DNA from 4 places in the Serratia sp. LTN-2 genome. Region 1 is predicted to be linked to each of the others. Evidence: riboswitches for the same ligand, from Rfam matches in the RefSeq annotation. Region 1 holds a riboswitch; each other region holds the start of a gene.
What was found. Region 1 has a riboswitch for thiamine pyrophosphate ahead of thiM (hydroxyethylthiazole kinase). Riboswitches for the same ligand answer to the same signal wherever they lie in the genome.

Region 1 (7,755 bases):
GGCGCTGCCGTCCGCGGCGGGCACGATCTCCAGCACGCCGTGCGTCACCAGGGCGCGCAGCCGGGTAGAAAGAATGTTCTTCGCCATCCCCAGCCCTTTTTGAAACTCGCTGAAACGGGTGACGCCGTCGAAGGCGTCGCGCACGATCAGCAGCGACCACCAGTCGCCAATCACATCCAGCGTGCGCGCCACCGGGCAGGGCGCGTCTTCCAGGCTTTTACGTTTCACGGCGGTTATCTCCAGCTGCACATTCTGGTTGCATTATAAAACCTCCACGCCTAAAGTTCATTGGGTTTAATAATGAAACCAGTCTGAGGTGTGCATGAGCGACAAACTGCTGGATCCTCCTTGTGCGGCGCTGGGGCGCCTGCCGGCCGCCCTGGTGCTGCTGTTGGCCGCCGCCAGCGCCTTTAGCGTGGCCAACGTTTACTATGCGCAGCCGCTGCTGGACGCCATCGCCCGTGATTTTTCCATCAGCCTGGCGGCGGTCGGTATGGTGATCACCGTGACCCAACTGGGCTGTGCGCTGGCGCTGCTGTTGGTGGTGCCGTTGGGGGATCGGCTGAACCGGCATCGGCTGCTGGCGGGGCAACAGCTGGGGCTGATCGGCGCGCTGCTGCTGGTGGGCTGGGCGCACGGCGCGTCTTGGCTGCTGGCGGGCATGTTGCTGGTGGGGTTACTGGGCACCGCCATGACGCAGGGACTGATCGCTTTCGCCGCCGCACTGGCTGCGCCGCAGGAGCGCGGACGGGTGGTCGGTGCAGCGCAGGGCGGCGTGGTGTTGGGGCTGCTGCTGGCGCGCACCCTGTCCGGCGCGCTGGCGGACGTCGGCGGCTGGCGCACGGTGTACTTCTTTTCCGCTGGGGTGACGCTGGTGCTGCTGCCGATCCTGGCGCGCCTGCTGCCTGCGCCGCGCACCTCTCCCAGCACGCTGAGTTATCCCGCCTTGCTGTGTTCAATGCTGACCCTGTTGCGGCATGATCGCACGCTGCAAATTCGCGGCATGCTGGCGCTGCTGATGTTCGGCGCCTTCAGCCTCTTTTGGAGTTCGCTGGTGTTGCCGCTGAGCCAGGCGCCGTTCAACTTCACGCATGCGGCGGTGGGGGCGTTCGGCCTGGTCGGCGCGGTGGGGGCGCTGGCGGCGGTGCGCGCCGGGCATCTGGCGGATCGCGGGCTGGGGCAGGCGGCCAGCGGCGTGTGTCTGCTGCTGTTGACGCTGGCCTGGCTGCCGCTCGGTTTGCTCGGCAGCGGCCTGGCTTGGCTGGTGGCGGGCATTGTGTTGTTGGATCTGGCGGGGCAGGCGATCCACGTACTGAACCAGAGCATGATCTTCAGCGCCCACCCTCAGTCGCACAGCCGCCTGGTGGGCTGCTACATGTTGTTTTACGCCGTCGGCAGCGGGCTGGGCGCCTTTGCCGGCACCCATATGTACGCCTGGGCGGGCTGGCGCGGCGTCTGCTGGCTGGGTGCTGGCGTCAGCCTGAGCGCGTTGCTGTTTTGGTGGCTGACGCTGCGCCGGATGCCGGGCTCAGCTGCGGCGGTGGAGCAGTGAAAGCTGGAACCCCAGCGCACCGCACAACGCCTGAGGCGCGGTGAAGCCGCTTTCCGCCAGGAGGAGACGGCTGCGCGCCGCCGTCATCGGGTGCCAGTTACGGCGGATGCGTTCGATCGTTTCCTGCGCCTGCGCCGCCGAATGCCCGGTGCTTTGCAGCCAGTGTTGGTAGTGGCTGGCGGGCAGGCCCTCCGGTTGATAGTCGAACAGCAGCAGCGGTGCGGCGGGGGAGAGGCGCTGTGCCAACTGCCGCAGGAAATCCAGTTTTGCGCCATCGTCGGCGATAAAGTGCAGCACCAATGAGCACACCGCCGCGTCGTGGCGAGTTTGCGGCGCTTGTTGCAGCAGGGTTGGCTGGAAGCTCACCCGCTGTGTGTAACCTGCGGCTTCGGCCTTGGCGCGTGCGGCCGCCAGCATGCCGGCGGAGGGTTCCACGGCGCTGAAACGCCAGCTTACGTTGGCGGCGGCCAGCGCCTCCAGTTCGCTGCCGGTGCCGCAACCGGCCAACAACAATGTGGCGTCATTCGGCAGCGTCTGCACGAGCGTCGCCGTCAGCAGCGCCTGGGCAAACTGATAGCCGGGCACCAGGGTCAGAATACGGCGATCGTAGTCTGCCGCCGCAGCATCGGGGAAGCGAGTATCCGTTTGATGTTGCATAACCTTCCTTGCAAAGTTCATCGAGAGAAGCAAAGAAGGGTATGCCTAAATGGTAATGAAATCCATTATCGTTAATGGATTCTGTGACAGGACATGCGGCGCTAACGAACCGGCGAATGCATCAGGTAATAATCTTCTTCGCCGTCGTTGCCGGTAGAGATGACGCGCCAGCCGTGCTTGCGGTAGAACGCCAGCGCCTTTTCATTTTTCACCAGGCATTTCAGCGAGCCGGTGGCGGTGAAGGTAGCTTGCGCCGCCTGCAGCAACGCACTGCCGACGCCGCGCGGCGGCTGATGGGGATCGACATACAGGTTATGAATGAAGTTGTCTTCGCGGTAGACGGAGACGAATCCCAGCAGCGTGCCGCCGTCTTCCGCCACCCAAATCGCTTCGCCCAGCGTCGCGCTGTCGAAATCTTCCAACTGGTAGTTTGAGGTATCGCGCCAACCGAACGCCGCCTTGCGCGATGCCAGGTATAGCGTGCGCAAGAAGGGGCGATCGGCCTCTTGGTAAGGTCTTATCTGCATGGCATCTCCCGGTGGTGTATGCAGACTATAGCGCATTGCGGTGGGAACGCACGGCCATCTTAAGCGCGTGGCGATATGTCGTCAGGCGTGCTCCGCCTGCATTTTCATCCAGAACGCTTCCTGGCAGCGATTATAAAACTGCTTTTTTCTCGGCGAGACGGCATGGCCGCCATCGTGTACGACTTCGTAGCTTATCCAGCATTCGCGGCACAGATCGTCGGATTGAAAGCTATCCGATTCCATCTTGCACAAGAGGGTGACGCCGTTGCTGAATTCATAAAGTATTTCGCGCTCTTCAATGACGTTTTCCTCATCAAAGAAGCGTTCGACGCTTTCCGTTTTGTTGATTGCCCGCACCTGTGAAGAGCGTGCGTGAATGCCGCAGAGGTAGGTATAAAGTCGTTGCATCGCCAGTCCTGTCCATAATGCGTGCAGAGAGTTAAATGTCTCTTGGTCGGTATTGCCTAATCATAAGACAATCGGTGGAAGGGAAAAAGCGGCTTCGATGTTTCGGGGAAACTGAAGTTGGAATGATGAGGGAAGATGAAAGCTAACGATATCTCTTACAAGTAGTGGGCTATTCGAAACTGATTGAGTAGAAATTTAAAAATTATGTTAGATATTAACAGAAGAATAGGACTTTCTTAGAACACTAAAAACGAGAGTTTCCTGAATTGGGAAAATGTATGTCTATGTTTACGAACATCTTGACATCCAGCACTTGAGTGTTTTTGGTAATACCAATCGTTGTAAATTATTTTTCGCGCAACTTTCTTAGTGGTGATTTCTGACTGAAATAGTAAATTTTTTAATCAACAATAATGGTAGGCATGAGAAGTGCTGGACCTTGTTAGACATTTTCTCCTCCCTCCTACCTCATGAGCTTTTTATGTGGTTGATTAGCTGTCTTAGTATAAATAGTCATCTTTTTCCATTGGTTTTGTGAGGTTGGTCAAAAATTCATGGAGATTTTTCTTGAAAAATAAGGTGGTGGTACTCATATAGCTTTGATACTCCTTTCCTAAAGGAAAATTGATCTATGGCTAATTGTGAAGATCAACATCGATACTGGGGTTTTTTCGAACAGCTTCCTGACGATCAGGGAGGGATAGGCAGGCATAAGTGCTGTGGTTGTGCATATGAAAGAGGGTACCTGGCGGGGGTAAGAAGAGATGAAATGCTTCGAATTGAATTAGATTCACTTCCTGAGAGCCAAGCTGGGAATGTACGGCATAAAAGCCCGCATGCTGCCTATGCTCAGGGCTATCTTGATGGTGTTTCTGCGTCTTACGGTAATAAGAAATAAGTGTAGATGTAGTTTTTATAGGGAGAAAAACATGACCATTCGAAGAATCGCCTATGCTTATTATGATCCCCGATGGGATAAATCAACAATGCCTATTGTTGCTCTGAGCCGTACTGAGGTTGAGCCTTTAGAATATGAAGCAGAAATGAAAGGACATCTACATTGTCCTTCTTGTTATGAGCCTTTGTTAAGGGTTCCTGGAGATCCAGCAGTAGCTGTTATGGCTAATGGGGCTGATGCTCTTTTTCGTCATTTCCCTGATGAAGATGCACCATATTGCCGCTTACGGAGTGGTATTATGGTTGGAAAAAAATACGATTCAGAGGCTGAAGCAGCTAAAGCTGTTGAAGATGGCGATCTGATTATTATTAGCGGCTTTAAACAGGAAAGGCCTCAAAATACTGCTAGGCAGCAAGATGAAGAGCATGGCGAACCGGTTGAGACAGAATTTGAAAGCGAAGATGGGCCATCAGTTAACGTTCCAGCATCTCGTCACGAAGGTCAGACGTTTAATCTACCAAGTAAGATAACCAGCATTCAATCCTTATGTGCGAATTTTCGTCAAAATTACTACCGAGATATTCATCTAGTGGTGGGAGAAAATGTGCATCAGTATGTTTTAGCAGAATGCTTGAAAGAAGCTTCTGAAATAGATGCTGAAGATGATTTCCCTAGATTCTATTTTGGGGAAATTGTACGCATAGAACGATTTGAAAATAAAAGTCATGTTTTTTTAAGACACCCTAGGCTTGTTGGTAACGTCGATTTTAGAATATCAGCCAGTAACGGTGATCTGGACGCTAGAGGAATTACTCAGAGTAATTCATTAAGACGAATTCTTCTGTTTTTTGGAAAAGTCGAACCATGTGGTGCAGGGTATTGGTCTAAAGATAAAACATGGGGGGAGATTGGGATTCTTCCAGTGAAGTATGAAGACTTCCTTCGTGCCAACTATAATCGTGATAAAATTGATTTTTAACATAATAAATATTAGGTTTTTTCTCTTGAACAACTATTCTTGATTACCTAATAGTTGATGGCGATATCTAACCGAATTAACAAGCCTGACAGCAAAAACCGGGATACTCCCGGTTTTTGTGAGTCTTAAGCCGGAATTCTGTAGTAATGGCAAAAGGCATTGTTTAGTAAAGCTGACGTAGCACTCCCTCGTGATTATCAGTGAGCTCGCATATTTTACTATTAACCCATTGCTGGATCGCTAGTGCATGCTTCTCGGTTAGTTTGGTATGCAATTCCCTTCGTTAATTTCTTCATATTCTAACGCCCATGAGAACTTGCGTCTAAGGGATGGGGAGTTATTTGTATCACATAGATTGACATTCAATCTGCTATACATGCCCCAAAAGAGTAGCTTTGCCGTTTACAAGACTTCCCGCTGGCATTACCATCCCGCTCAGGGATTAACGCAGCGTTGATCACAACCTATTGATTTTCATGACTCGGGGTGCCCTTCTACGTGAAGGCTGAGAAATACCCGTATTACCTGATCTGGATAATGCCAGCGTAGGGAAGTCACGGCCGCCCAACCGGCGCCGCCTTCTTGAACGCCGGTTGGGAGGAATATGATCGCTCGACCTGATGCACTACCCGGCGCTCGCGCCGCGGCCTGTCTGACCCAATTCCAACAGCGGTCTCCGCTGATCCACTGCCTGACCAACGAAGTGGTGCAATCGCTGACCGCCAACGTGTTGCTGGCGCTCGGTGCCTCCCCGGCGATGGTGGTGGAGCCGCAAGAAGCGGCGCAGTTCAGCGCGCTGGCCGACGGCCTGCTGATCAACGTCGGCACCCTCAACGCGCTGCGCGCCGAATCGATGCGGGCGGCGGTGGCCGCCGCCAATCAGGCCGGCAAGCCCTGGACGCTGGATCCGGTGGCGGTCGGCGCGCTCTCCTACCGCACCGCCTTCGCTAAACAGCTGCTGGACGGGCAACCGGCGGCGATACGCGGCAATGCCTCGGAAATCATGGCGCTCAGCGGGTTGCTGGCCAGCGGCCGCGGCGTGGACAGCGGTGACGATTCGCTGGCGGCACTGCCCGCCGCGCGTGAGCTGGCGCTGCGCAGCGGCGCGGTGGTGGCGGTCACCGGCGTGGTGGATTACGTCACCGACGGCCAGCGCGACTGGGCGATCGAAGGCGGCTCCCCGCTGATGACGCGGGTGGTGGGCACCGGCTGCGCGCTGTCGGCGGTGGTGGCGGCGTTTTGCGCGCTGCCGGGCGATCGCCTGGACAATGTGGCGACCGCCTGCCGGGTGATGTCCCATTGCGGCGGCCTCGCGGCCAAACAGGCCGCCGGGCCGGGCAGCTTTACACCGGCGTTCCTCGACGCGTTGTATCAACTGCGCGGGGAGGATCTGTGATGAAACGTATCAACGCGCTGACCATCGCCGGCACCGATCCCAGCGGCGGCGCCGGTATTCAGGCCGATCTGAAAGCTTTCTCGGCGCTTGGCGCCTACGGCACTTCGGTGATCACCGCGCTGGTGGCGCAGAATACCCGCGGCGTGCAGTCGGTGTATTACATCGATCCGGCGTTCGTCGCCGCGCAGCTGGACTCGGTGTTCAGCGACGTGCGCATCGACAGCGTCAAGATCGGCATGCTGGCCAACGCCGACATCGTGCAGGCGGTGGCCGAACGCCTGCGCCATTATCGGCCGGAGTTCGTGGTGCTGGATACCGTGATGCTGGCGAAAAGCGGCGATCCGTTGCTGGCGCCGGAGGCGGTGGCCTCGATTCGCAGCGAGCTGTTGCCACTGGTGTCGATCATTACGCCGAATCTGCCGGAAGCGGCGGCGCTGCTGGCGTGCGCGCCGGCGGAAGATGAAGCGCAGATGCGCGAACAGGGGCGGGCGCTGCTGGCGATGGGCTGCCAGGCGGTGTTGATGAAGGGCGGCCACCTGAGCGAAAGCGAGAGCCCGGACTGGCTGTTTACCGCAGAAGGCGAGCAGCGCTTTACCGCGCCGCGCGTCGCCACCCGCCACACCCACGGCACCGGTTGCACGCTCTCGGCCGCGCTGGCGGCGCTGCGCCCGCGCCATGCCGACTGGGCGGCGACGGTAGCCGCCGCCAAGGGCTACCTGCAAAAAGCGCTGCAACAGGCGGATACGCTGGAAGTGGGGCACGGCATCGGGCCGGTGCATCATTTCCACGCCTGGTGGTGAGTCAACTTTTTGCCGCAACCGTGGTCTGACTAGTTCAGGCCCGGTTTTACGGGCGAAACCTGATTTAACCTAGGGAGAAGCACTATGACGGGACACCAGACGCTGCGTTGCGCCCTCTTCGGCGTACTGCTTAGCTTCAGCGCGGGCAGCTTGGCCCAGCAGATCGTCACCACATCGGATTTGATTCAGCAGCCGGGGTATCAGGCCAGCTGGCAAAATATGGTGAAAGGCCAGGCGCGGATGCCGGGCTGGGCGCGCAAGGGCGTCGGCACCTCTACGCCGGCGCAGAATCTGAACTGGAAGGGCAAAGAGTATCTGGTCGGCAACCTGTGCAAACCGCACGACTGCGGCAACAACTTTTTAATCGTGGCGTTCAGCGCGGATAAATCCCAGGCCTGGGGCGTGCGGGTCGAGGTGGCGGACCGGCCGGAAGCCGTCGATCACCCGAAGAAGTACGCCAAGTACCAGTGGCTCGGTAAGCCGGATGAAGATATGAAGGCGCTGCTGAAGCAGCAGTTCGAGAACAATCCTGACTGGA
Region 2 (7,755 bases), on a different contig from region 1:
AGGCGCGCCGATCGTCATCAAGGCCGATGGCCTGGCGGCCGGTAAGGGCGTGATCGTCGCGATGACGCTGCAGGAAGCGGAAGAAGCGGTGCGCGACATGTTGGCCGGCAATGCCTTCGGCGACGCCGGCCATCGCATCGTCGTGGAAGAGTTCCTCGACGGCGAAGAAGCCAGCTTCATCGTGATGGTCGACGGCGAGAACGTGGTGCCGATGGCCACCAGCCAGGACCACAAGCGCGTCGGCGACGGCGACACCGGCCCGAACACCGGCGGTATGGGCGCCTATTCTCCGGCACCGGTAGTGACCGACGAAATCCACCAGCGCGCCATGGATCAGGTGATCTGGCCGACGGTGCGTGGCATGGCGGCGGAAGGCAACACCTACGTCGGCTTCCTGTACGCCGGCCTGATGATCTCCGCCGACGGTCAGCCGAAGGTGATCGAATTCAACTGTCGTTTTGGCGATCCGGAAACCCAACCGATCATGCTGCGCCTGCGTTCCGATCTGGTGGAGCTGTGCCTGGCGGGCGCCGAAGGCCGCCTGAACGAGAAAACTTCTGACTGGGACGAGCGTCCTGCGCTCGGCGTGGTGCTGGCGGCCGGCGGTTATCCGGGCGACTACCGCAACGGCGAGGTTATCCAGGGGCTGCCGCAACAGGAAAGCGCCGAGGGTAAGGTCTTCCACGCCGGTACGCGCCTGCAGGGCGATGACGTCGTCACCAGCGGCGGTCGCGTGCTGTGCGTCACCGCATTGGGCGACACCGTGGCGCAGGCGCAGCAACGCGCCTATCAGCTGGCGGAAGGCATCCACTGGCCGGGCAGCTTCTGCCGCAAAGATATCGGTTATCGCGCGATCGCGCGCGGCAAATGATTTGACCTTTCACGGTCATGACAAGAGGCTCCGCAGCGCGGGGCCTTTTTTATAGCTGGTCTTCTTTCGGTTCCCAGCTGCAGAAGTCGTCGTTAGCCACCAGCAGCAGCTCGCTGCCTTCCGGCGCTTCCAGCCAGGCGACGCTCACCGGCCGGCTGCTGCTGCGAGCGCGCTTCTCGATCCAGACGATGGCGGCGGCATCCAGCCCAGGTTTTAAGCGCTGGCCGTCGCAGGTTTGCACCTGGCCCTGCATCCAACGCCCCTGCAGCAATTTGACCTTGCCGGCGCGCAGCGCATTGCTCACTTCGAGGATACGCCGCGCCTGATATTGGTACAGGGCGATTTCATCGCTGGTCAGCGGTTCGCGGCGCGTCGCCAACTGGCGCTGCATAAAGCTCACCGTGCCGTCGTCGGCAAAGCGCAGCTGAATGGAATCTCGATCGCCGTCAGCGTCGTTGCGTTTGATTTGGCGCAGCACGTCGCCCTGATAGGTGTACAGCGTGGTGATGGTGCCCGGCCCTCGGTAAGGGCTATAGACGCTGACCAGCACCTGTGGGCGGTGTTGCTCATCGTCTTTACGCCACAGGCGTATCACGCCCTGATCGGCCACGAAGCCGCTGGCGGTAAAGCTGGGGATATCGGAATGGAAACTGCAGGCGCTCAGACCAAGGGCAATGCCGGCGGCCATGAACGCCCGACGAGTAAACAAAAGGGGCATCATCGCCCCCCTGTTTAAACTTTTCACCGAGGCGCGGTCTTATTTAACAGCGTCTTTCAGTGCTTTGCCAGAAACGAACGCAGGCACGTTGGCTGCTGCGATTTTGATTTCTTTGCCAGTCTGCGGGTTGCGGCCAGTGCGCTCGCTACGATGGTTTACTTTGAAAGTACCGAAGCCAACCAATTGTACTGCATCACCTTCTTTCAGAGACTCAGTAATAGCAGCCAGGGTGGATTCCAGAGCCAGTTTAGCTTGTGCTTTGGAAAGGTCAGCCTTGTCCGCGATTACATCAATCAGTTGAGTCTTGTTCATAAGTTATCCTTACAGTGTGTTTATCGTTTGCAAAGCATCGAGTGCGACGGATATGCCGATTGACAGCACTCTCCTGCATACACGCACCGATAGCCACTTTTTTTACGCCCCCCAAATGTAGACCAGACAGGGTGCGGATGTGAAGCCTTAAGGCATGACAAATCAGGCGTTAAATCACGTTTTGTTGCCTTATTGCGCTAAATTTATCCCGATGTTGCTGACACCGGCCTCTCGCAGGTCGGATCGCAGCCCCTTGATCAGGTCTATATCGCGCTCTTCACAGGCGTCCAACAGGCGGAAAATTTCCCATTGAATGTCCCATTCTTCCTCTACCGCCGGCAAACTTTCCAACTCTTCGTCGGTCATTTCCTTACCGGCTTGGGTCATTTCCAACATCGCCACGGTGCGAATCGATGTTTCGCTGATGGCGATGGCGTGCTCCAGCGTCTCCCCGCCGAGCCGCGAATGGATCAGTTCCCCTAATGCGATACAGGCATCAATTGCCGGGTAAACGCCGTAAAGATCGTAATCTTCCGCCGACGGAATCGCCTCTTCCAACTTCTCGAGCTGGCTGTCGAAGTTGACCTTGGCATCCTTCACCACCAGCGTTTCCCACACCAAATCCAGAATGCGGCGATAAACCGCCGGATCGCCGAACTCGGTCTGTTTGCAGAACATCTGGTAATTCGGGTACATACGCTCGCACAAACTGGCCATAAAGGTCAAATGTTGCCAGGCCTCGAGCCGTTCCAGGCGTAAATGAATCGGGTTACGTAGCATGATTTACTCTCTTACGCGTTATCTGCGGCGCAGTGTACCCGAAATCGCTCATCGCGACACCTCCGGATGCTGCTGCAACCAGCGCTGAAACGCCGGGCGACGCGATGCGATGGCGTCGGCCCAGCGGGTCGGCTCCGGTAAACGGTAGCCCGCCATACAGCGTTGCACCCACGCCAGCGCGCTGTCGGCGCCCACGCGATGCCCGGTAGAGATGAACAGCGGGTTGCAGCGCGCCTTGCTGCGCCACACCCAGCCCAGCTGTTCGCCCTTATCTTCCAGCGGCGCCAACGCACCGACGGCGGCGTCCAGCGGGGCAAATTTGCCGCACAGGCGCTTCTTGGCCACGCCGATGGTCGGCACATCGACCAGCAGGCCGAAATGGCTGGCGACGCCAAGGCGCCGCGGATGTGAAATGCCGTGCCCATCGACGAAGATCAGCCCCGGTTTCTGCTGCAGCTGCCCCCAGGCGGCCAACAACGCCGGGTATTCGCGAAACGACAGGAAGCCCGGGATATAAGGCATGACGGTGGCGATGCGCGCCACCTGATACTCCACCAGTTCCAGCGACGGATAGCGCAGGATGGCGATGGCGGCGCGCGTCACCGCCCCCTCTTGTTCGAAGCCCACGTCGGCGCCGGCGATGAACGTCGGCGGTTCGGCCGGCAGATCGTCATAGCGAATGACTTCAGCGGCGCGCCGCAGCTGTTCGGCGCGCAGGGCCTGCATATCGGTCACCTCGGATCCTCAGCGGTGGTATTTCGCCGACTGCGCGTGCACCGCCTCGACGAAGGCGCCGGCGTGCTCCGGCGGCACATCCTGATGGATGCCGTGGCCCAGGTTGAACACATGACCGTTGCCGTGGCCGAAACCGGCCAGAATGGTCTCCACTTCTTCCGCGATGCGCGCCGGAGAAGCATAGAGCATCGACGGATCCATATTGCCCTGCAGCGCCACTTTGTCGCCTACGCGACGGCGCGCGTCGGCGATGTCGGTGGTCCAGTCCAGCCCCAGCGCGTCGCAGCCGGTGGCGGCCATCGCCTCCAGCCATTGCCCGCCGCCTTTGGTGAACAGCGTCACCGGCACGCGGCGGCCGTCGTTTTCACGCAGCAGACCATCGACGATCTTGTGCATGTAGTGCAAAGAGAACTCGCGGTAGTCGCGCCCGGTCAGTACGCCGCCCCAGGTGTCGAACACCATCACCGACTGCGCACCGGCCTTGATCTGGGCGTTGAGGTACAGAATCACGCTGTCCGCCAGCTTGTCCAGCAACAGGTGCAGCGTCGCCGGTTCGGCATACATCATCTTCTTCAGCTTGGTGAAGGCCTTGCTGCTGCCGCCCTCGACCATGTAAGTCGCCAGCGTCCACGGGCTGCCGGAAAAGCCGATCAACGGCACTTCGCCCTTCAGCTCGCGGCGGATGGTGCGCACCGCGTTCATCACATAGCCCAGCTCCACTTCCGGATCGAACACCGGCAGTTTGTCGACGTCGGCACGACAGGTGACGGGTGAGCTGAAACGCGGACCTTCGCCGGCTTCAAAGTACAGGCCAAGCCCCATGGCGTCAGGAATGGTGAGAATGTCGGAGAACAGGATGGCGGCGTCCAGCGCATAGCGGCGCAGCGGCTGCAGCGTGACCTCACAGGCCAGCTCCGCGTTCTTGCACAGCGACATGAAATCACCGGCCTGGGCGCGGGTTGCCTTGTACTCCGGTAAATAACGACCGGCCTGGCGCATCATCCATACGGGGGTCACATCCACCGGCTGACGCAACAGCGCGCGCAGGTAACGATCGTTCTTCAACTCAGTCATTTATGGGGCTCCCTTAATAATCTGCCGGCCATTGTACATTATTCTGCCCGGCACAGCGCCACGGTGTCCTCAATCAAGCGGCGTGCCACGGTGCCGGGCGGCGGCAACAGCGGCAATTGGTCGTAACGATACCAGCCGGCGTTGAGCAACTCTTTGGGATCGTGACGGATTTCGCCCTGATGGTAATCGGCCATAAAGGCCATCATCAGCGAGTGCGGGAACGGCCAGGGTTGCGAAGTGACATAGCGCAGGTTTTTGATTTCAATGTTGCTCTCTTCCATCACTTCACGCGCCACCGCCTGTTCCAGCGTTTCGCCCACTTCGACGAAGCCGGCCAGCACCGTGTGAATGCCGCCGCGATGGCGCACGTGCTGCGCCAGCAGGATCTGATCCTCGCGCCGAATGGCGACGATCACGCAGGGCGCGATCTGCGGGTAGTAGCGCTCCTTGCAATGGCCGCACAGGCAGGCGCTTTCGGTGCGGCTGAGGTGCATCTCATGGCCGCAGTAGCCGCAATAGCGATGGGAGCGGTAGAAATCCGCCAGCTGCACGCCGCGCCCGGCTAGCTGGAACAAGCCGCGATCCTGATCCAACAGCTGACGCACCGAGCCCATCTCCCGCGGCATCGCCTGGCGCACCAGCCAAACCGGCGCGCCCTCCCATTCACCGATGGTGCGCGCCATGTGGCCCTGCAGCCCGAGGGCGGCGGCCGTTCCCGACGGCAATTCACCGTTCGGTAACCAAAGTTTGCTTTCATGGCTGACGATCCACCAGCCGTTTTCATTGCCCGTTAATGCAAGTTCCATATCGTTGTTGCACAACCTCAGCTTCACTGGCACTCTACGAATCGGCTTTGTTACATTTTAATAACTTACCGGTTACTTTTATTACTTACACGGAGTCAAACATGCTCAACCGTTTGGAAAGGCTGACTCAGCGCGTTGGCGGTAGTAATGAATTAGTTGATCAATGGCTTCAGGCCCGCAAGCAGTTGCTGGTCGCCTACTGCACGCTGGTAGGCCTCAAACCGAATAAAGAAAAGCATACGCCGCTGAATGAAAAAGCGCTGGAGAACTTTTGCCACAACCTGGTGGATTACCTCTCCGCAGGGCATTTTCATATCTATGACAGAATTATCAAACAAGTGGAAGGCGCGGCCAGTCCGAAAATGTCGCTGGCGGTGAACATCTATCCCAAGCTGTGGGCCAATACCGAACAGATCATGGCGTTCCACGATCGCTATACCGAAGTGGATATCGATCAGGAGGTTTGTCTGGAGTTCCATCAGGCCCTGTCGGATATCGGCGAAACGCTGGCGGCGCGCTTTGCGCTGGAAGATAAGCTGATCCTGCTGGAGGCGGAAGCCGCGCAGCAACCGCTGCCGGACCAGGCGCTGGATCCGGCGCGTTAAAATTTTATAGTTTTTTTTCTTATCCCTCCTATACTGGGGGGCATCTTGTCGGAGTGCCTAGCGCCTGATTTGTTCATCGAATCAGCCAGGCTGAGACCGTTAATTCGGGATCCGCGGAACCTGATCGGGTTAATACCCGCGAAGGGAACAAGAGTAATCTATCGCCACAAGCACGGCCCTCTTTTTGCGGGCGCCCTGCCTTATCGGCCACCATCATTACTCCCTCCGAACTCCAGACAAGCAACTTTCCCAACCCAACACACTGGTAGGAACTTGCTATGTCTAACGTTAATCCACCGCGCGCCCGCAAAGCGCAACGCGAAGCCGCCCAGCAGTTTATCGACACGCTGCAAGGTATGGCTTTCCCTAACTCACGCCGCATCTACCTGCAGGGCTCGCGCAGCGATATCCAGGTGCCGATGCGTGAAATTCAGCTCAGCCCGACCCTGGTCGGCGGCAGCAAAGATAATCCGCAGTATGAACAGAACGAGGCGATCCCGGTGTATGACACCGCCGGCCCGTACGGCGATCCGCAAGCCAAGCTCGACGTGCACGCCGGCCTGGCCAAGCTGCGCGCCGGCTGGATCGACGCGCGCGGCGATACCGCCACTCTGAACGGCGCCAGCTCCGGCTTCACCCAACAGCGGCTGGCGGACGAAGGCCTCGATCACCTGCGTTTCGAACACCTGCCGCTGCCGCGCAAAGCGTTGCCGGGCAAGTGCGTCACCCAGTTGCACTACGCCCGTGCCGGCATCGTCACCCCGGAGATGGAATTCATCGCCATCCGCGAAAACATGGGGCGCGAGCGCATTCGCGGCGAGGTGCTGCGCCACCAGCATCCGGGCCAGAGCTGGGGCGCCAACCTGCCGGACAACATCACGCCGGAGTTCGTGCGTCAGGAAGTGGCCGCCGGCCGCGCTATCATTCCCGCCAATATCAACCACCCGGAGGCGGAGCCGATGATCATCGGCCGCAATTTCCTGGTGAAGGTGAACGCCAATATCGGCAACTCGGCGGTCACGTCGTCGATAGAAGAAGAAGTGGAGAAACTGGTGTGGTCCACCCGCTGGGGCGCAGACACCGTGATGGATCTCTCCACCGGCCGCTATATTCACGAAACCCGCGAATGGATCCTGCGCAACAGCCCGGTGCCCATCGGTACGGTGCCTATTTATCAGGCACTGGAGAAGGTCAACGGCGTGGCGGAGAACCTCACCTGGGAGATGTTCCGCGATACGCTGCTGGAACAGGCTGAACAAGGGGTCGACTACTTCACCATCCACGCCGGCGTGCTGCTGCGCTACGTGCCGATGACCGCCAAACGCCTGACCGGCATCGTGTCGCGCGGTGGCTCGATCATGGCCAAATGGTGTCTGTCGCACCATCAGGAAAACTTCCTCTATCAGCACTTCCGTGAAATCTGCGAGATCTGCGCCGCCTACGATGTCTCGCTGTCGCTCGGTGACGGCCTGCGCCCCGGATCGATTCAGGACGCCAACGACGAAGCCCAGTTCGCCGAACTGCATACGCTGGGCGAGCTGACCAAAATCGCCTGGGAATACGACGTGCAGGTGATGATTGAAGGCCCGGGCCACGTGCCGATGCAGATGATCCGCCGCAACATGACCGAAGAGCTGGAACACTGCCACGAAGCGCCGTTCTACACCCTCGGCCCGCTGACCACCGATATCGCCCCGGGCTATGACCATTTCACCTCCGGCATCGGCGCGGCGATGATCGGCTGGTTCGGCTGCGCCATGCTGTGTTACGTCACGCCGAAAGAACACCTCGGCCTGCCGAACAAAGAGGACGTCAAACAGGGCCTGATCACCTACAAGATCGCCGCTCACGCCG
Region 3 (7,755 bases), on a different contig from region 1:
CCTGACCTCAAAACGAAAGTGAAACCTTAGGCCACGGCGAGAAAAATGCAAGCGCATCGCCCTGACCAGGCATAAAAAAACCAGTGGGTCGCCCCACTGGCTGGTGAAACAGCACCATTACTCAGAAACTTGTCACCGCAGCCCCTACAGGTGCTCGCGGTACTGCTTGTCGGTCATCTCTTTGATGTCCCATTGCGTCAGGTGCGCCAGCATCGCCAGCCGCGCCTGTTCGGGCACCACGCTCAGCCAGTCGGCATGCTGACGGCGCACCGCGCGGAAATAGCGCTGATAGAACTGTTTGGATAAGAAAGCTTTCATCATTACGCCCTCCCCTTTCATTGATGAAAATTATCGGCGTAATATAGGGAAAGAAAAATTGACGACTTGAGGCGGGAGTGTTCCTCTTTTATGTCCACGTCCAGATTGCAGCAGCAGTTCATCCGTCTGTGGCAGCGCTGCCACGGCGAAACCACCGACACCACGCTGCAGGCGCTGGCAGAGGCGCTCAGCTGCTCGCGGCGGCATGTGCGCTCCCTGCTGAGCGCCATGCAACGGGAGGGTTGGCTCACCTGGCAGGCGGAATCGGGGCGCGGCAAACGTTCGCGTCTCACCTTCCATTACACCGGCCTGGCGCTGCAGCAACAGCGGGCCGAGGAGCTCCTGGAGCAGGATCGCATCGATCAGTTGGTGCAACTGGTAGGCGACAAAGACGTGGTACGCCAGATGCTGCTGTCGCAGCTGGGGCGCAGCTTCCGCCAGGGGAAACACATCCTGCGGGTGCTCTACTACCGGCAGCTGTACAACCTGCTGCCCGGCTCGGCGCTGCGGCGTTCGGAGACCCATTTGGCGCGCCAGATCTTCAACGGCCTGACGCGCATAAATGAGGAAAACGGGGAACTGGAGTCCGACCTGTCCCACCATTGGCAAATGCTGACGCCGCTGCACTGGCGGTTTTACCTGCGCCCGGCGATCCATTTTCATCACGGCCGCGAGCTGGAGATGGCGGACGTCATCAGTTCGCTTTCGCGTCTGACCTCGCAACCGCTGTTCTCGCATATCGAAAGCGTCACCTCGCCGACGCCGTTCGTTGTCGACGTGCATCTGCGCAGCGCCGATCACTGGCTGCCCTGGCTATTAGGCAGCGTACACGCCATGATCCTGCCGCGCGAATGGCGCGAGCTGCCGGACTTCGCCCGCCATCCGATCGGCACCGGCCCATACCGCGTGGTGCGCAATCTCCCCAGCCAGATGAAGATCCACGCCTTCGACGACTATTTCGGCTACCGGGCGCTGATCGATGAGGTGAATATCTGGGTGCTGCCGGAATTCTCCGAAGAGCTGGTGCACTCAGGCGTACAGCTGCAGGGCGATGAAACCGCCAACAATGAACTGGAAAGCCGGCTGGAAGAGGGCTGTTATTTCCTGCTGTTCGATCGGCGCTCCCCATTGGCGGCCGATCCCGCCATTCGCAGCTGGCTGTGCGAATTGATCAATCCCATTTCGCTGCTGAGCCACGCCGGGCCGCTCTATCAGCGCTACTGGTCGCCGGCGTACGGCCTGCTGCCGCGCTGGCACCACAACCGCGCGCTGGCGCAGCAGCCCAAGCCGCCGGGTCTGACCGAACTGACGATGACCCACTTCAATGAGCATTCGGAGTTTCACGCCATCCGTCAGGCGATCGAGCCGCTGCTGGCGCAGCACGGCATCCGCCTGATCGTGCAAAGCGTGGACTACGCCACCTGGCACCAGGGGGACGCGCGCAGCGATCTGTGGCTCGGCAGCGCCAACTTCTATCTGCCGCTGGAGTTTTCGCTGTTCGCCACACTGTATGAACTGCCGCTGATGCAGCACTGCATGAACGAGGATCTGGCGCAGGACGCCGCGCTGTGGCGAGCCAACCGCCTGCCGCTGGCGGAGTTTTGCCAACGTCTGGTCAGCGATCATCAACTGCATCCGCTGTTCCACCACTGGCTGCAGCTGCACGGCCAGCGCAGCATGCGCGGCGTGCGGATGAACACCCTCGGCTGGTTCGACTTCAAGTCCGCCTGGTTTGCCCCACCGGAGGCATAAGCGCCTTTCGTCAAGGCCGGTTAATCTTTACAATAGCGCCGTCTCAACGGGGTGCGGAAATTCGCTGCGTATCACACGCCCGATTTTCCGCTGAGAGCACACCCGTCGAACCTGATCCGGTCAATACCGGCGGAGGGATTTGAGCCCAGCGAACCGGCGACGCCGCCTCGCCCCCTCAGATGCCCTTGCCCCCTTATTTCTCAGGAGTGCAACGTGGTCAAAAAATATCTGCCCTGCTTATTGCTGCTGTGCGCCGCGCCGGTGTTCGCCAAGCCAACGCTGACGGTTTACACCTACGATTCCTTCGCCGCCGACTGGGGCCCTGGCCCGGCGGTGAAGAAAGCCTTCGAGGCCGAGTGCGGCTGTGAACTGAAGTTCGTCGCGCTGGAAGACGGCGTTTCGCTGCTGAACCGTCTGCGCATGGAGGGCAAGAACAGCGCCGCCGACGTGGTGCTGGGGTTGGACAACAACCTGCTGCAGGCGGCGCAGCAAACCGGCCTGTTCGCGCCGAGCGGCGTCGACAGCGCCAAACTGACGGTGCCGGGCGGCTGGCAGGACGCGACCTTCGTGCCTTACGATTACGGGTACTTCGCCTTCGTCTACAACAAAGAAAAACTGAAGAACCCGCCGAAAAGCCTGCAGGAGCTGGTCAGCAGCGATCGCAACTGGAAAGTGATCTACGAAGATCCGCGCACCAGCACGCCGGGGCTCGGCCTGCTGCTGTGGATGCAGAAAGTGTATGGCGACAAGGCGCCGGCCGCCTGGCAGCAGTTGGCGAAGAAGACCGTCACCGTCACCAAAGGCTGGAGTGAAGCCTACGGCCTGTTCCTGAAAGGCGAAGGCGATCTGGTGCTCAGCTACACCACCTCTCCCGCCTACCACCTGATCGCAGAGAAAAAAGACCTCTACGCCGCCGCCATGTTCAGCGAAGGCCACTACCTGCAGGTGGAAGTGGCCGGCAAGCTGAAGGCCGCCAAACAACCCGAACTGGCGGAGCGTTTCATGCAGTTCATGGTGACGCCGGCATTCCAGAACACCATTCCGACCGGCAACTGGATGTACCCGGTGATCAACACTCCGCTGCCCGTCGGCTTTGAACAGATGAACGTACCGCATACCGCGCTGCAGTACAGCGCCGAAGAGGTGGCCACACAACGCGGCGGCTGGATCCGGGCATGGCAAACCGCCGTCAGCCGCTGATCCCCCGCTGGCTCTGGCCGGGGCTGCTGGCCGCCGGCGTGATCCTGCTGGTCGCCGCGCTGGCGATGGGTTCGCTGTGGCGTCACGCGCCGGACAGCGACTGGCGCAGCCTGTGGCAGGACAGCTATCTGTGGCACGTGGTGCGTTTCACCTTCTGGCAGGCGCTGCTGTCGGCGCTGATCTCGGTGCTGCCCGCCATCCCGCTGGCGCGCGCGCTCTATCGCCGCCGTTTCCCTGGCCGGCAACTGCTGCTGCGGCTGTGCGCCATGACGCTGGTGCTGCCGGTGTTGGTGGCGGTGTTCGGCCTGCTCAGCGTCTATGGGCGCCAGGGCTGGCTGGCGACGCTGTGCGGCTGGCTAGGCGTGGAGTATGGCTTCTCGCCCTACGGCCTGCAGGGCATTCTGCTGGCGCACCTGTTCTTTAACCTGCCGCTGGCGACCCGCCTGTTGCTGCAGGCGCTGGAGAATATTCCGGTGGAACAGCGCCAATTGGCCGCCCAACTGGGCATGAGCGGCTGGCAGCAGTTCCGCTTCGTCGAATGGCCGGCGCTGCGCCGCCAAATCCTGCCGAGCGGCGCGCTGATCTTCATGTTGTGCTTCGCCAGCTTCGCCACCGTGCTGTCGCTGGGCGGCGGGCCTCAGGCCACCACCATCGAACTGGCGATCTACCAGGCGCTGAGTTACGACTACGATCTGGGACGCGCCGCCATGCTGGCGCTGATCCAGCTGGGCTGTTGCCTCGGGCTGGTGTTGATCAGTCAGCGCCTGAGCCAGGCATTGCCGGTGGGGCATACCCACGCCCAGCGCTGGCGCAATCCGGAAGACAGCCTGTGGCGACGCATCGGCGATTCCCTGCTGATCGCCGCCGCGCTGTTGCTGTTGCTGCCGCCCTTGCTGGCGGTGATCGCCGATGGCGCCAACCAGGCTATCCTCAGCGTACTGCGCCAGCCTGTGCTGTGGCAGGCCCTGTTCACGTCGCTGCGCATCGCCCTCGGCGCCGGGCTGCTGTGCGTGGCGCTCACCCTGATGCTGCTGTGGAGCAGCCGCGAGTTGAAGCTGCGGCAGCAGCTGCGCGGCGGCCAGGCTCTGGAGCTGAGCGGCATGGTGATCCTGGCGATGCCGGGCATCGTGCTGGCCACCGGCTTCTTCCTGCTGCTGAGCGATACCATCGGGTTGCCGCAGTCGCCCTATGCGCTGGTGATCCTCACCAATGCGCTGATGGCGGTGCCCTATGCGCTCAAGGTGTTGGAGAATCCGATGCGCGACCTCGCCGAACGTTACAACCCGCTGTGCCTGTCGCTGGATATCCGCGGCTGGCAACGGCTGCGGCTGATTGAGCTGCGCGCCTTACGCCGCCCGCTGGCGCAGGCGCTGGCCTTCGCCTGCGTGCTGTCGATCGGCGATTTCGGCGTGGTCGCCTTGTTTGGCAACGAGCATTTCCGTACCCTGCCTTTTTATCTGTATCAGCAGATTGGCGCCTACCGCAGCCATGACGGCGCGGTGACCGCACTGCTGTTGCTGCTGTTATGCTTCCTGCTGTTTACCCTGATCGAACGCTTACCGGGCCGCCATGCTGACGCTTGAAAAACTGACCTATCTGTATGACCACCTGCCGATGCGCTTTGACCTGCGCATCCAGCCGGGCGAGCGCGTCGCGGTGCTCGGCCCCAGCGGCGCCGGCAAAAGCACCTTGCTGAGCCTGATCGCCGGTTTTCTGCCGGCGGCCAGCGGCCGGCTGCTGCTGAACGGTGAGGATCACACCGCCACGCCGCCGGCCAAGCGGCCGGTGTCGATGCTGTTTCAGGAAAACAATCTGTTCGCGCACCTGACGGTGGCGCAGAACATCGGATTGGGGTTGGATCCCGGCCTGCGCTTGAACGCGCAGCAGCGCCAACAGCGGGCGCAAATCGCCCGGCAAGTCGGCCTGGAAGAGCATCTGGAACGCCTGCCGTCGCAACTTTCGGGCGGTCAGCGTCAGCGCGCCGCGCTGGCGCGCTGTTTGATTCGCCAGCGGCCGATCCTGCTGCTCGACGAACCCTTCTCGGCGCTCGACCCGGCGCTGCGCAACGAGATGCTGCAACTGCTGCGGACGGTGTGCGAACAGCGCAACCTGACGCTGCTGATGGTATCGCACAACCTCGACGACGCCGCGCGCATCGCGCCGCGCACGCTGCTGGTGGTCGACGGCCGCATCTACTACGACGGCCCGACGCAGGCCCTGCTGGACGGCAGCGCGCCCGAAGCGCGCGTACTGGGCATTTCGGGCAAAGCGTGATCTGACGCGCGTTTTTTATGCTGCGCCAATAAACCTGTTGTGCGAATTTTGCGCCTGTGTTTTTATAAAAACCTGACTTTTTTTACTGATGATAAGGTTCCCTGTGATCGCATCCTCGCTGACTTCGACCCTACTAGTTACCGCGCTACCAGCCGCGGTGGTCGTCGTGCGTGTGGTGGTGGTCGTCGGCAATGCGCCGTAGGGTCCGAATCAACGCATCGATTCCCAAACCCCGCCGGCGCAAACCGGGCGGGGTTTCTTGTTTTAGCACCCTGCCCAGCAAAGCTCACCGGCCTTGAGAAAGGACAGGAACATGGCAACTTCGGGCACGCCTCAACCGGGCACCAGCTTTACCGGCGCACAATTGATCGTTCATCTGCTGGAGCGTCAGGGCATCACTACCGTCGCCGGCATTCCCGGCGGCGCCGCGCTGCCGCTGTATGACGCGCTGAGCCAAAGCACCCGCATTCACCACGTGCTGGCGCGCCACGAACAGGGCGCGGGCTTTATGGCGCAGGGTATGGCGCGCGCCAACGGCAAGGCGGCGGTGTGCATCGCCTCCAGCGGGCCGGGCGCCACCAACCTGGTTACCGCCATCGCCGACGCCAAGCTCGATTCCATTCCGCTGGTGTGCATCACCGGGCAGGTGCCCTCCTCAATGATCGGCACCGACGCTTTCCAGGAAGTGGACACCTACGGCATTTCCATCCCGATCACCAAGCACAACCATCTGGTGCGTGATATCCGCGAGCTGCCGCAGGTGATCGGCGACGCGTTCCGCATCGCCGAGTCAGGCCGCCCGGGCCCGGTCTGGATCGATGTGCCGAAAGACGTGCAAACCGCCACCATCACGCTGGAAGAGCTGCCGCCGATCGCCGTGCCGGACGCCGCCCCGAGCTTCGATCCGGCACTGGTTTCGCAGGCCGCCGCGATGATCAATCAGGCAAAACGCCCGATCCTCTATCTGGGCGGCGGCATCATCTGCGCCGACGCCCACCGGCAGGCGCTGGAACTCGCCGAGCGCGCCAGCCTGCCCACCACCATGACGCTGATGGCGCTGGGCGCGATGCCGGTGGAACACCCGCTGTCGCTGGGCATGCTGGGCATGCATGCGGCGCGCAGCACCAACTTCATTCTGCAGGAGGCCGATCTGCTGATCGTGCTGGGCGCGCGTTTCGACGACCGGGCAATCGGCAAAACCGAGCAGTTCTGCCCTAACGCCGCCATCATTCACGTGGATATCGATCGCGCCGAGCTGGGCAAGGTCAAACAGGCCAACGTGGCGATCCATGCCGACGTCGGCCAGGTGCTGCAACAGTTGCTGCCGCAGATCGACACGCAGCCGCGCAGCGCGTGGCTGAACACCGTCAATGACCTGAAGCGCGAATTCCCGTTCAACATGCCGAACGCCGACGATCCGCTGAGCCATTACGGCCTGGTGCTGGCCGCCGCGCGCTGCGTGGACGACAGCGCCATCATCACCACCGACGTGGGCCAGCATCAGATGTGGGTGGCGCAGGCCTATCCGCTGAGCCGGCCGCGCCAGTGGCTGACTTCAGGCGGCCTGGGCACCATGGGCTTCGGCCTGCCGGCGGCGATCGGCGCGGCGTTGGCGGAGCCCGAGCGCAAAGTGCTGTGCTTCTCCGGCGACGGCAGCCTGATGATGAACATTCAGGAAATGGCCACCGCGGTCGAGCACGATCTGGACGTGAAAATCATTTTGATGAACAACCAGGCGCTGGGGCTGGTGCACCAGCAGCAAACCCTGTTCTACCAGCAGCGCATCTTCGCCGCCGCCTATCCGAAGCGCACCGACTTCCTGAAAATCGCCGCCGGATTCGGGTTGGATACCTGCGATCTGAATGCTGCGGAAGATCCGCAGGCGGCGCTGGCCGAGGCGATCCAACGACCGGGCCCCTGTCTGATCCACGCGCTGATCGATATTAATGAAAAAGTGTTCCCGATGGTGCCGCCGGGCGCCGCCAACATCGACATGATTGGAGAATAAGCCATGCTGCAACCACAAGATAAACCCCAGGTGATCCTGGAGCTGGCGGTGCGCAACCATCCCGGCGTGATGTCGCACGTTTGCGGGCTGTTCGCTCGCCGCGCGTTCAACGTCGAAGGCATTTTGTGTTTGCCGTTGAAAGACGGCCAGCAAAGCCGCATTTGGCTACTGGTCGCCGACGATCAGCGGCTGGAGCAGATGAT
Region 4 (7,755 bases), on a different contig from region 1:
CGAACACCGTCAGCCCGCGCCGCAGGCGGGTAAGCCCGCGTTCTTTGGCGATATTCATTGCGCCGCCCTCACCATCTGCTGCAGCAACTCGGCCTGGCTTTTCAGCAGGTCGGCGTCATCCGGCGCGCGCGGCGGCTGCCCTTTGATGCAGTGGCTATCGTCGAGACCGAGCGGCCAGGGTGACAGCACCAGCAGGCGGTGGCTCAGGCGGCAGGCCTCCATCGGATCGTGGGTGATCAGCAGCACGGTGTTTTGCGCCAGCAGCTCGGCGGCCAGGCTCTGGATTTCGGCGCGGGTAATGGCGTCCAGCGCGGAAAAGGGTTCGTCCATCAGTACGATCGGCTGGCGTTCGTAGAGCGTGCGGGCGATGGCGGCGCGCTGGCGCATGCCGCCGGACAGCGCGGCGGGCAGGCTGCGGCCATGCGCGGCCAGGCCCACGCGTTCAAGCAGGTGCGCCGCCCACGCCCGATCCGGCGCTTCGCCGCGCAGCCGCGAGCCGAGGGCGACGTTCTCCTCGATAGTCAGCCAGGGGTAGAGCAGGTCTTTCTGCCCCATGTAGGCGATGCGCCCGGCGATCGGCAGGCCGTCGCTGCCGCTCACCGTGCCTGAGCTGGCCTGCGCCAGCCCGGCGATGATCTTCAGCAAACTGGTTTTGCCGGCGCCGCTGGCGCCGAGCAGAGCGACGAAGCTGCCGCCGGCGATGTCGAAGCTCAGCCGGTCGAAGACGATTTGCTGACCGAAACGCAGGCTGAGATCCCGCACCTGGATGCCGGGCGGGAGAAGCGGGGAGGTCATGAGGCGTTCAGCCCCATTTGCCAAAATGCCGATTCCAGCTGGGTGGCGGTGGTGAAAATCTGCGCCAGCTCGGTGAGGCGGCTCTGCGCCCCGCGCTGATGGCCGATGGTCTCCAGCAGTTCGATGGCGGCGCGCACGCCGGCCAGATAGCCCTCGTCGCCGTAGTTGCGGATCCAGGAGGCGTAAGGATTCCCCTCCATTTTGGTGGCGGGATCGTGCAGCAGCCGCAGGCCGATTTCGGCATAACCGGCCACGCAGGGCAGCAGGCCGGCCAGCAGATCGAGGGCGTCGCCGGCATGGCCGATATCCAGTACGTAGCGGGTGTAGTTCATGGTCTCCGCCGCTTCCGGCTGGGCGGCGATCTGCGCTTCGTTCAACCCCCATTCGGCGCAGTAGGCCACGTGCAGCGGCAGTTCGGCGACGATACCGTTGAGCGAGGCGGTGGCGGCGCGCATCTCCGGCAGGGTGCGCAGCTTGCTGACCAGCAGCGCGTAGGCGCGGGCGAAGTGCAGCAGGAACAGATAGTCCTGGGTCAGGTAGCGACGAAAAGCGCGTTCGGGCAAGGTACCGGCGGCCAGCTGCTGCAGAAACGGGTGATCGACGTAGTCCTGCCAGTGGCTGCCGGCTTGTTGCCGCAGCCGGCCGTAAAGACCGCTTTCGAACAGGGTGGTGATGGACATGGGACCTCCTTGAGTCAGTGGAGATCCGGGCACGCTGAGGTATGAACAGGCAACGGGTGATTGCGTTGTTGCCTAACCGTCCCTTCGCTGGCATGACCCAGATCAGGTTCAAAGGGTTCGGCTTACGCCATCTCAGCCCGTAACAGGACACCCCTCGGAGCTGCTTGTTATACGACATTTGTTTTTTGATTACAATCGTCGGGCGGCGGCGCGGCAATCGGTTCGTTTAGTGCGATCGGGGGCGATTTTGCTGGCGCAGAGCGCGCGGTTTTTGTCACTGTAGGCCTATGTTTTGCCTTTGAGGACGATTCCCGATGAAAAAGATTGGTTTTCTCTCGTTTGGCCACTGGTCGCCTTCCGCTCAGTCCGGCACCCGTTCAGCGGCGGATGCGCTGCTGCAGTCTATCGATCTGGCGGTCGCCGCCGAAGATCTGGGGGCGGACGGCGCCTATTTTCGTGTGCACCACTTCGCGCGCCAGCTGGGATCGCCATTCCCGTTGCTGGCCGCCATCGGCGCCAAAACCCAACGCATCGAGATCGGCACCGGCGTGATCGACATGCGCTATGAAAACCCGCTGTATATGGTGGAGGACGCCGGCGCGGCGGATCTGATCGCCGGCGGGCGTTTGCAGCTCGGCATCAGCCGCGGCTCGCCGGAGCAGGTGATCGACGGCTGGCGCTATTTCGGCTATGCCCCGGCCGAGGGGGAAACCGACGCGGACATGGCCCGTCGCCATACCGAAGTCTTTCTGGAAGCGCTGCGCGGCGAAGGGTTCGCTGAACCCAATCCGCAGCCGATGTTCCCCAATCCGCCCGGGCTGCTGCGGCCGGAGCCGTTTTCCGCCGGGCTGCGCGATCGCATCTGGTGGGGTGCCGGTTCGAACGCGACCGCCGTCTGGGCGGCGAAGCTGGGTATGAACCTGCAAAGCTCGACGCTCAAGAACGACGAGACCGGCGAACCCTTCCATATCCAGCAGGCCAAGCAGATCCGCGCCTATCGCGCCGCCTGGCAAGAGGCCGGCCATGCGCGCGAGCCGCGGGTTTCCGTGAGCCGCAGCATCTTTGCGCTGGTGGATCAGCGGGATCGCAATTACTTCGGCGGCGGCGGCAAAGAGGGCGATCAGCTGGGGTATATCGACGCGCAGACCCGGGCGATCTTCGGCCGCAGCTATGCCGCCGAGCCGGACGCGCTGATCGAGCAGTTGGCGCAGGACGAGGCCATCGCCGAAGCGGATACGCTGCTGCTGACCGTGCCTAACCAGCTGGGCGTGGATTACAACGCCCACGTTATCGAATCGATTTTAACCCATGTCGCGCCGGCGCTCGGCTGGCGCTAAACGGAGGACTGGCATGTCACGTATTTTCATTACCGGCTCGGTGGACGGGCTGGGCCGCGCCGCCGCGCAAACGCTGTTGGACGAAGGGCATCAGGTTATCCTGCATGCACGCGCCCCCGGCCGTCTGGAGGCGGTGCGCGATCTGCTGGATCGGGGCGCGCAGGCGGTGATTGGCGACCTGTCCGAGGTGCAGCAGATCCGGCAGGTCGCCGAGCAGGTGAATCGCCTCGGCCGCCCGAATGCGGTGATCCACAACGCCGGCATGTTCACCGGGCCGCAGGTGATGCCGGTGAACGTGATAGCGCCCTATCTGCTGACGGCCCTGATCGAACGCCCCGATCGCATCGTCTACCTGAGTAGCAGCATGCACTTTGACGGCGTGGCGGAACTGAACGGCGTGGACTGGCTTGGCGGCGCAGCCGGCTCCTATTCGGACAGCAAGCTGTTCGTCACCGCGCTGGCCGCCGCCGTGGCGCGCCTGTGGCCCGGCGTCATCAGCAGCGCAGTCGATCCCGGCTGGGTGCCGACCAAAATGGGCGGCGCGGACGCGCCCGACGATCTGGCGCTGGGACACGTGACGCAGGCGTGGCTGGTGAGCAGCGATGAGCCGCAGGCCCTGGTTTCCGGCGGTTATTGGCACCATCAGCAGCGGTTGGATCCTCATGCGGCGGTGCACGACGAGGCGTTTCAAACGGCGCTGCTGGCGCAGTTGGCGCGCGTGAGCGAGGTGAGTTTGCCTCAGGCCTGATGGCCGCGTTCTCCTGGCCCGTCGGTGGTTATCGGCGGGCTTTTTTATGCCCGCAGGGTGAACCGACGGGGCTTTTCTTATACAGTGGTTGCCTGGCCTGTTTTGATTGTTATTTATATTATCGCCATGCACACATTTCTGATTATCGTCCCCGAAGGGGGCATGCTGTTCGAAGCGGCGGGCATCGCCGATATTCTGATGCAGGCCAATCGCCTGAGCCCTGCCGAGGCGCCGCTGTATCAGATCGCGGTCGCCACCACGCAATCCCATCGGGTGGTACACGGCCTGTCCGGTCTGAGCCTGCTGGCCGATCATCGCCTGGCGGATCTCGATCCGGCCCTGCCGCGCGATACCGTCATCGTCGCCGGCAAAGGGGCGACCGAAGAAGAGGGCGCCCTGGTGGCGGATTGGCTGCGCCGCGCGGCCCCGCAGGCGCGCCGTATCGCCTCGGTCTGCGGCGGGGCTCTGCTGCTGGCCGAGGCCGGCTTGCTGGACGGACGACGGGCGACCACCCACTGGCGGCTGGCGGAAACGCTGCAGGCGCGCTTCCCGCAGGTGCAGGTCGAAAACGGCCCGATCTACGTGCAGGACGGGCCGATTTGGACCTCCGGCGGCGTCAGTTCCGGCTTCGATCTGACGCTGGCGCTGGTGGAGGACGACTATGGCTTCGTACAGGCCCGCGAAGTGGCACAGGACCTGGTGATGTTTCTACGCCGCCCCGGCGGGCAGGCGCAGTTCAGCCGCTACCCGCTCAACCAGGCCAAATCGCCGGGCCCGATCCGCGACCTGCAGTCCTGGATCCTGGAGAATCTCGCCGACGATCTCAGCGTCGATCGGTTGGCCGAGCGCGTGGCGATGAGCCCGCGCAACTTTACCCGGGTGTTCACCCGCGAGACGGGCATTTCTCCCGCCAAATTCGTCGAAGAGGGGCGGTTGCATACCGCCAGGCAGCGCCTCGAGCAGAGTGCGGAAGGCATCGAACAGGTCGCCCTGGCCACCGGCTTCGGCAACGGCCTTAACCTGCGGCGCGTGTTTGAACGCAAACTGCAGTTGACCCCAAGCGAATACCGTGAGCGCTTCCATGCGCGCAATTTGGCGTAAATTGATTGGTAAACGTCATTTACGCCGCCTCGGGGCAGGGCTAGATTTGAGGCAAAGCCCAAAACGAGGAGATCATCATGGTGAGAGTTGGCATTAATGGCTTCGGCAGGATCGGACGCAACGTGCTGCGCGCGGCGCTGGGGCGCAGCGATTTCGAAGTGGTGGCGATCAACGATCTGACGGACAGCAAAACGCTGGCGCACCTGCTGAAATACGACACGCTTTCCGGCACGCTGGCGGCCAGGGTGGAAGCCGGCGACAACCAGCTGCTGCTGGACGGCCGGCCGATTCAGGTATTTTCGCAGCGCGATCCCGCCGAGATCCCCTGGAGCAGCGTGGGTGTGGACGTGGTTATCGAAGCGACGGGCTTCTTTACCGACAAGACCAAAGCGGAAGTGCACATTACGCACGGCGGCGCCAAGCGGGTGATTATCTCGGCGCCGGCCAAGAACGACGACATCACCATCGTCATGGGCGTTAACGACTCGCTCTACGATCCGGCGCTGCATAAGGTGGTCAGCAACGGTAGCTGCACCACCAACGGGCTGGCGCCCGCCGCGCAGGTGCTGCATCAGGCGTTCGGTATCGAATACGGGCTGATGAACACCACTCATGCCTATACCAACAGCCAGGCGCTGCACGATCAGCCGGAAAAAGATCTGCGCGGCGCGCGGGCGGCGGCGGAATCGATCGTGCCTTATTCCAGCGGTGCGGCCAAGGCGCTCGGCAAGGTGATCCCGGATCTGGACGGCCGGTTGACCGGTTACTCGCTGCGGGTGCCGGTGCCGGTGGTTTCGATCGTCGATCTGACGGTGACGCTGAAACGCCCGGCGACGGTGGAGGAGATCAACGCCGCTTTCCGCGCGGCGGCGGCGTCCGGCCCGTTGCAAGGGATCCTGGGGTACAGCGATGAACCGCTGGTGTCGAGTGACTACCGGGGCGATGCGCGCTCATCGATTATCGATGGTTTGTCCACGCTGGTCATCGGCGGCAACCTGGTGAAAGTGCTCGCCTGGTATGACAACGAGTGGGGCTTCTCCAATCGGTTGGTCGATCTGGCGCTGCTGATGGAAAAACGCGGGCTGTAAACGTCCAATAGCAAAAAGCCCGCTTAAGTTTCCTTAAGCGGGCTTCTCTAAATATGGCTCCTCTGACTGGACTCGAACCAGTGACATACGGATTAACAGTCCGCCGTTCTACCGACTGAACTACAGAGGAATCGTGTGAACGGGGCGCATGATATCCAGCAGCCCCGGGTGTGTCAACGCTAAATTGCCTTGAGCGGTTCGACTGCTCGGTATCTGAGCAATGCGCCCGTCAATCAGCCCATTACGCGTCGTTTTCCGCCTGGCCGCGCAGCAGACGCGCCAGCGGATCCTGGCGGTAGAAGCGGCAAAAGTGCTGATACAGCGCCGGGAAACGTTCGGCCAGCAGCTCGGGGGCGCTGAAAAAATACTCCGACAGCACGGCGAAGCACTCGGCCGCATCGGTGGCGGCGTAGGCGTCCATGCTGGCGGCCTCTTCGCCGACCATGTCGATCTCGTCCTGCAGGCTTTCCATCGCGGCGTGCAGATCGTGTTCCCAGGCAGCCACCTCGCGCAGCGGGATCGGCGGCACGCCTGTGGCGACGCCGCCGTTGCGCATATCCAGCTTGTGCACCGCTTCGTGGATCACCAGGTTAAAACCGGAAAGATCGAAAGAGTCCTGCACGTCTTGCCAATTGAGCACGATCGGCCCCTGTTCCCAGCTTTGGCCAGACTGCACCACCGGCCCCGAGTGCACCAGGCCGATCTCGTCCTGCCATTCGTCTTCCACCACGAACGGAGTGGGGTAGAGCAGGATTTCGTTGAAGCCGTCGAGGCACTCCGCGCCGAGCTCCAGCACCGGCAAGGCGAACAGCAGGGCGATGCGCGCCTGCATTTGTGAAGTGAGCTGCAGCCCCTGCAGCGGCACGATGCGCTTTTGCTGCAAAATCTGCCCGGCGACGGCCACCAGCCGCTGCCGCTCCTGCTCATCCAGCGGCGAGAGCAGCGGGATCGCCAGTGCGTCCTGCCACTGGGCCTGAATGTCTGCCTGGGGTTGAGAGGGTTGAGTCGCTTTCCACGGCCATTTAATCATCAGGTTGCTCGTAAAGTCATCACTTGAACGTTCGGCTGCATGCTAGTGCTGTAAAAATGCCGCAAAAGCGGGCATGATAGCAAGCGTTGTCAGGAGAGATGCCGGAGCGGCTGAACGGACCAGTCTCGAAAACTGGAGTAGGGGCAACTCTACCGGGGGTTCAAATCCCCCTCTCTCCGCCACTTCCCCCCCCCCCCCCCCGCGTTATTACCCATCGATTCAAATTCCTTTTCATTTTCTTCTGTCTAATGCGCTGTAACCGTTCGATTTGCAACGTGTTTGCGTTGGTCGGCATCCCGTTTCGCATTATAACCCGTGCATTATCAACGAATAGCATTTTACGATTATGTTCTTCATTTTGTGAGCTATGTTGCGCTCAAATACGATGCGGCGCTTGAGACAAGAACGTGGCTGCGGCCTGTCAATCAGGCTGAGCGTATGAAACGGCTACGGTGATCATGCCTGCCGGCCAAAGCCAGTCTACTAACAGGTCCAATCTTGCCAAAATGGCGTTTATTTACACGCGATTTCTCGCGCGCTAATATGTGTGCACATGCACATAAATGATCAGTCTCCTGCCCGAAACGAGGGCGACAGAAGGGACTGACCGCCTGGAGACTGGAGGACTTGACATGAGTTTGCTCGATTGCGCACTGGATTTTCGCCACTTCATTGAGGAGCTGCGTCGCCGAAAAGATTTGGTCGACGTGCATCAGGAAGTCTCCGCCGATCTGGAGATAGCGGCTGTCTGCCGCCGGGCTTACGAGCAACGGCTCTCGGCTCCGCTATTTCATCATGTGGCGGGCGCGATGCCGGGAGCCCGCATCCTCGGCGCGCCGGCCGGCATGCTCGCTTCGCCGGAATACGCCTATTCTCGTCTAGCCCTGCATTTCGGGCTGCCGCCGGAGAGCACTCCGCGGGATATCGTGGCGGCGATTCGCCGGGCGGTGAAGGCGGAACCGCTAGCCCCCGATTA

Region 2: another riboswitch for thiamine pyrophosphate. It lies ahead of thiC (phosphomethylpyrimidine synthase ThiC); the one in region 1 lies ahead of thiM (hydroxyethylthiazole kinase).
Region 3: another riboswitch for thiamine pyrophosphate. It lies ahead of thiB (thiamine ABC transporter substrate binding subunit); the one in region 1 lies ahead of thiM (hydroxyethylthiazole kinase).
Region 4: another riboswitch for thiamine pyrophosphate. It lies ahead of tenA (thiaminase II); the one in region 1 lies ahead of thiM (hydroxyethylthiazole kinase).

Annotation. Positions count from the first base shown of each region.
Region 1 covers NZ_JCAXDO010000007.1:160,095-167,849, forward strand. Annotated here, with positions in the region: gene AC6BYQ_RS15660 (winged helix-turn-helix transcriptional regulator) at 1-228, opposite strand, end outside; gene AC6BYQ_RS15665 (MFS transporter) at 323-1,552, shown strand; gene AC6BYQ_RS15670 (class I SAM-dependent methyltransferase) at 1,529-2,209, opposite strand; gene AC6BYQ_RS15675 (GNAT family N-acetyltransferase) at 2,311-2,736, opposite strand; gene AC6BYQ_RS15680 (hypothetical protein) at 2,818-3,144, opposite strand; gene AC6BYQ_RS15685 (hypothetical protein) at 3,776-4,042, shown strand; gene AC6BYQ_RS15690 (hypothetical protein) at 4,074-5,021, shown strand; TPP riboswitch at 5,494-5,590, shown strand; gene thiM (hydroxyethylthiazole kinase) at 5,626-6,417, shown strand; gene thiD (bifunctional hydroxymethylpyrimidine kinase/phosphomethylpyrimidine kinase) at 6,417-7,217, shown strand; gene AC6BYQ_RS15705 (inhibitor of vertebrate lysozyme family protein) at 7,302-7,755, shown strand, end outside.
Region 2 covers NZ_JCAXDO010000030.1:20,302-28,056, reverse strand. Annotated here, with positions in the region: gene purD (phosphoribosylamine--glycine ligase) at 1-871, shown strand, start outside; gene AC6BYQ_RS26810 (DUF1481 domain-containing protein) at 921-1,592, opposite strand; gene hupA (nucleoid-associated protein HU-alpha) at 1,629-1,901, opposite strand; gene AC6BYQ_RS26800 (YjaG family protein) at 2,091-2,681, opposite strand; gene nfi (deoxyribonuclease V) at 2,730-3,416, opposite strand; gene hemE (uroporphyrinogen decarboxylase) at 3,426-4,490, opposite strand; gene nudC (NAD(+) diphosphatase) at 4,529-5,296, opposite strand; gene AC6BYQ_RS26780 (Rsd/AlgQ family anti-sigma factor) at 5,398-5,901, shown strand; TPP riboswitch at 5,941-6,065, shown strand; gene thiC (phosphomethylpyrimidine synthase ThiC) at 6,180-7,755, shown strand, end outside.
Region 3 covers NZ_JCAXDO010000008.1:115,439-123,193, forward strand. Annotated here, with positions in the region: gene sgrT (glucose uptake inhibitor SgrT) at 145-321, opposite strand; gene sgrR (HTH-type transcriptional regulator SgrR) at 409-2,070, shown strand; TPP riboswitch at 2,108-2,226, shown strand; gene thiB (thiamine ABC transporter substrate binding subunit) at 2,284-3,270, shown strand; gene thiP (thiamine/thiamine pyrophosphate ABC transporter permease ThiP) at 3,246-4,853, shown strand; gene thiQ (thiamine ABC transporter ATP-binding protein ThiQ) at 4,840-5,544, shown strand; gene ivbL (ilvB operon leader peptide IvbL) at 5,633-5,746, shown strand; gene ilvB (acetolactate synthase large subunit) at 5,858-7,552, shown strand; gene ilvN (acetolactate synthase small subunit) at 7,556-7,755, shown strand, end outside.
Region 4 covers NZ_JCAXDO010000003.1:177,808-185,562, reverse strand. Annotated here, with positions in the region: gene AC6BYQ_RS08040 (ABC transporter permease) at 1-58, opposite strand, end outside; gene AC6BYQ_RS08035 (ABC transporter ATP-binding protein) at 55-795, opposite strand; gene tenA (thiaminase II) at 792-1,475, opposite strand; TPP riboswitch at 1,538-1,640, opposite strand; gene AC6BYQ_RS08025 (LLM class flavin-dependent oxidoreductase) at 1,790-2,812, shown strand; gene AC6BYQ_RS08020 (Rossmann-fold NAD(P)-binding domain-containing protein) at 2,826-3,560, shown strand; gene AC6BYQ_RS08015 (GlxA family transcriptional regulator) at 3,687-4,661, shown strand; gene gap (type I glyceraldehyde-3-phosphate dehydrogenase) at 4,739-5,749, shown strand; tRNA gene AC6BYQ_RS08005 (tRNA-Asn) at 5,804-5,879, opposite strand; gene mtfA (DgsA anti-repressor MtfA) at 5,991-6,779, opposite strand; tRNA gene AC6BYQ_RS07995 (tRNA-Ser) at 6,872-6,961, shown strand; gene AC6BYQ_RS07990 (UbiD family decarboxylase) at 7,412-7,755, shown strand, end outside.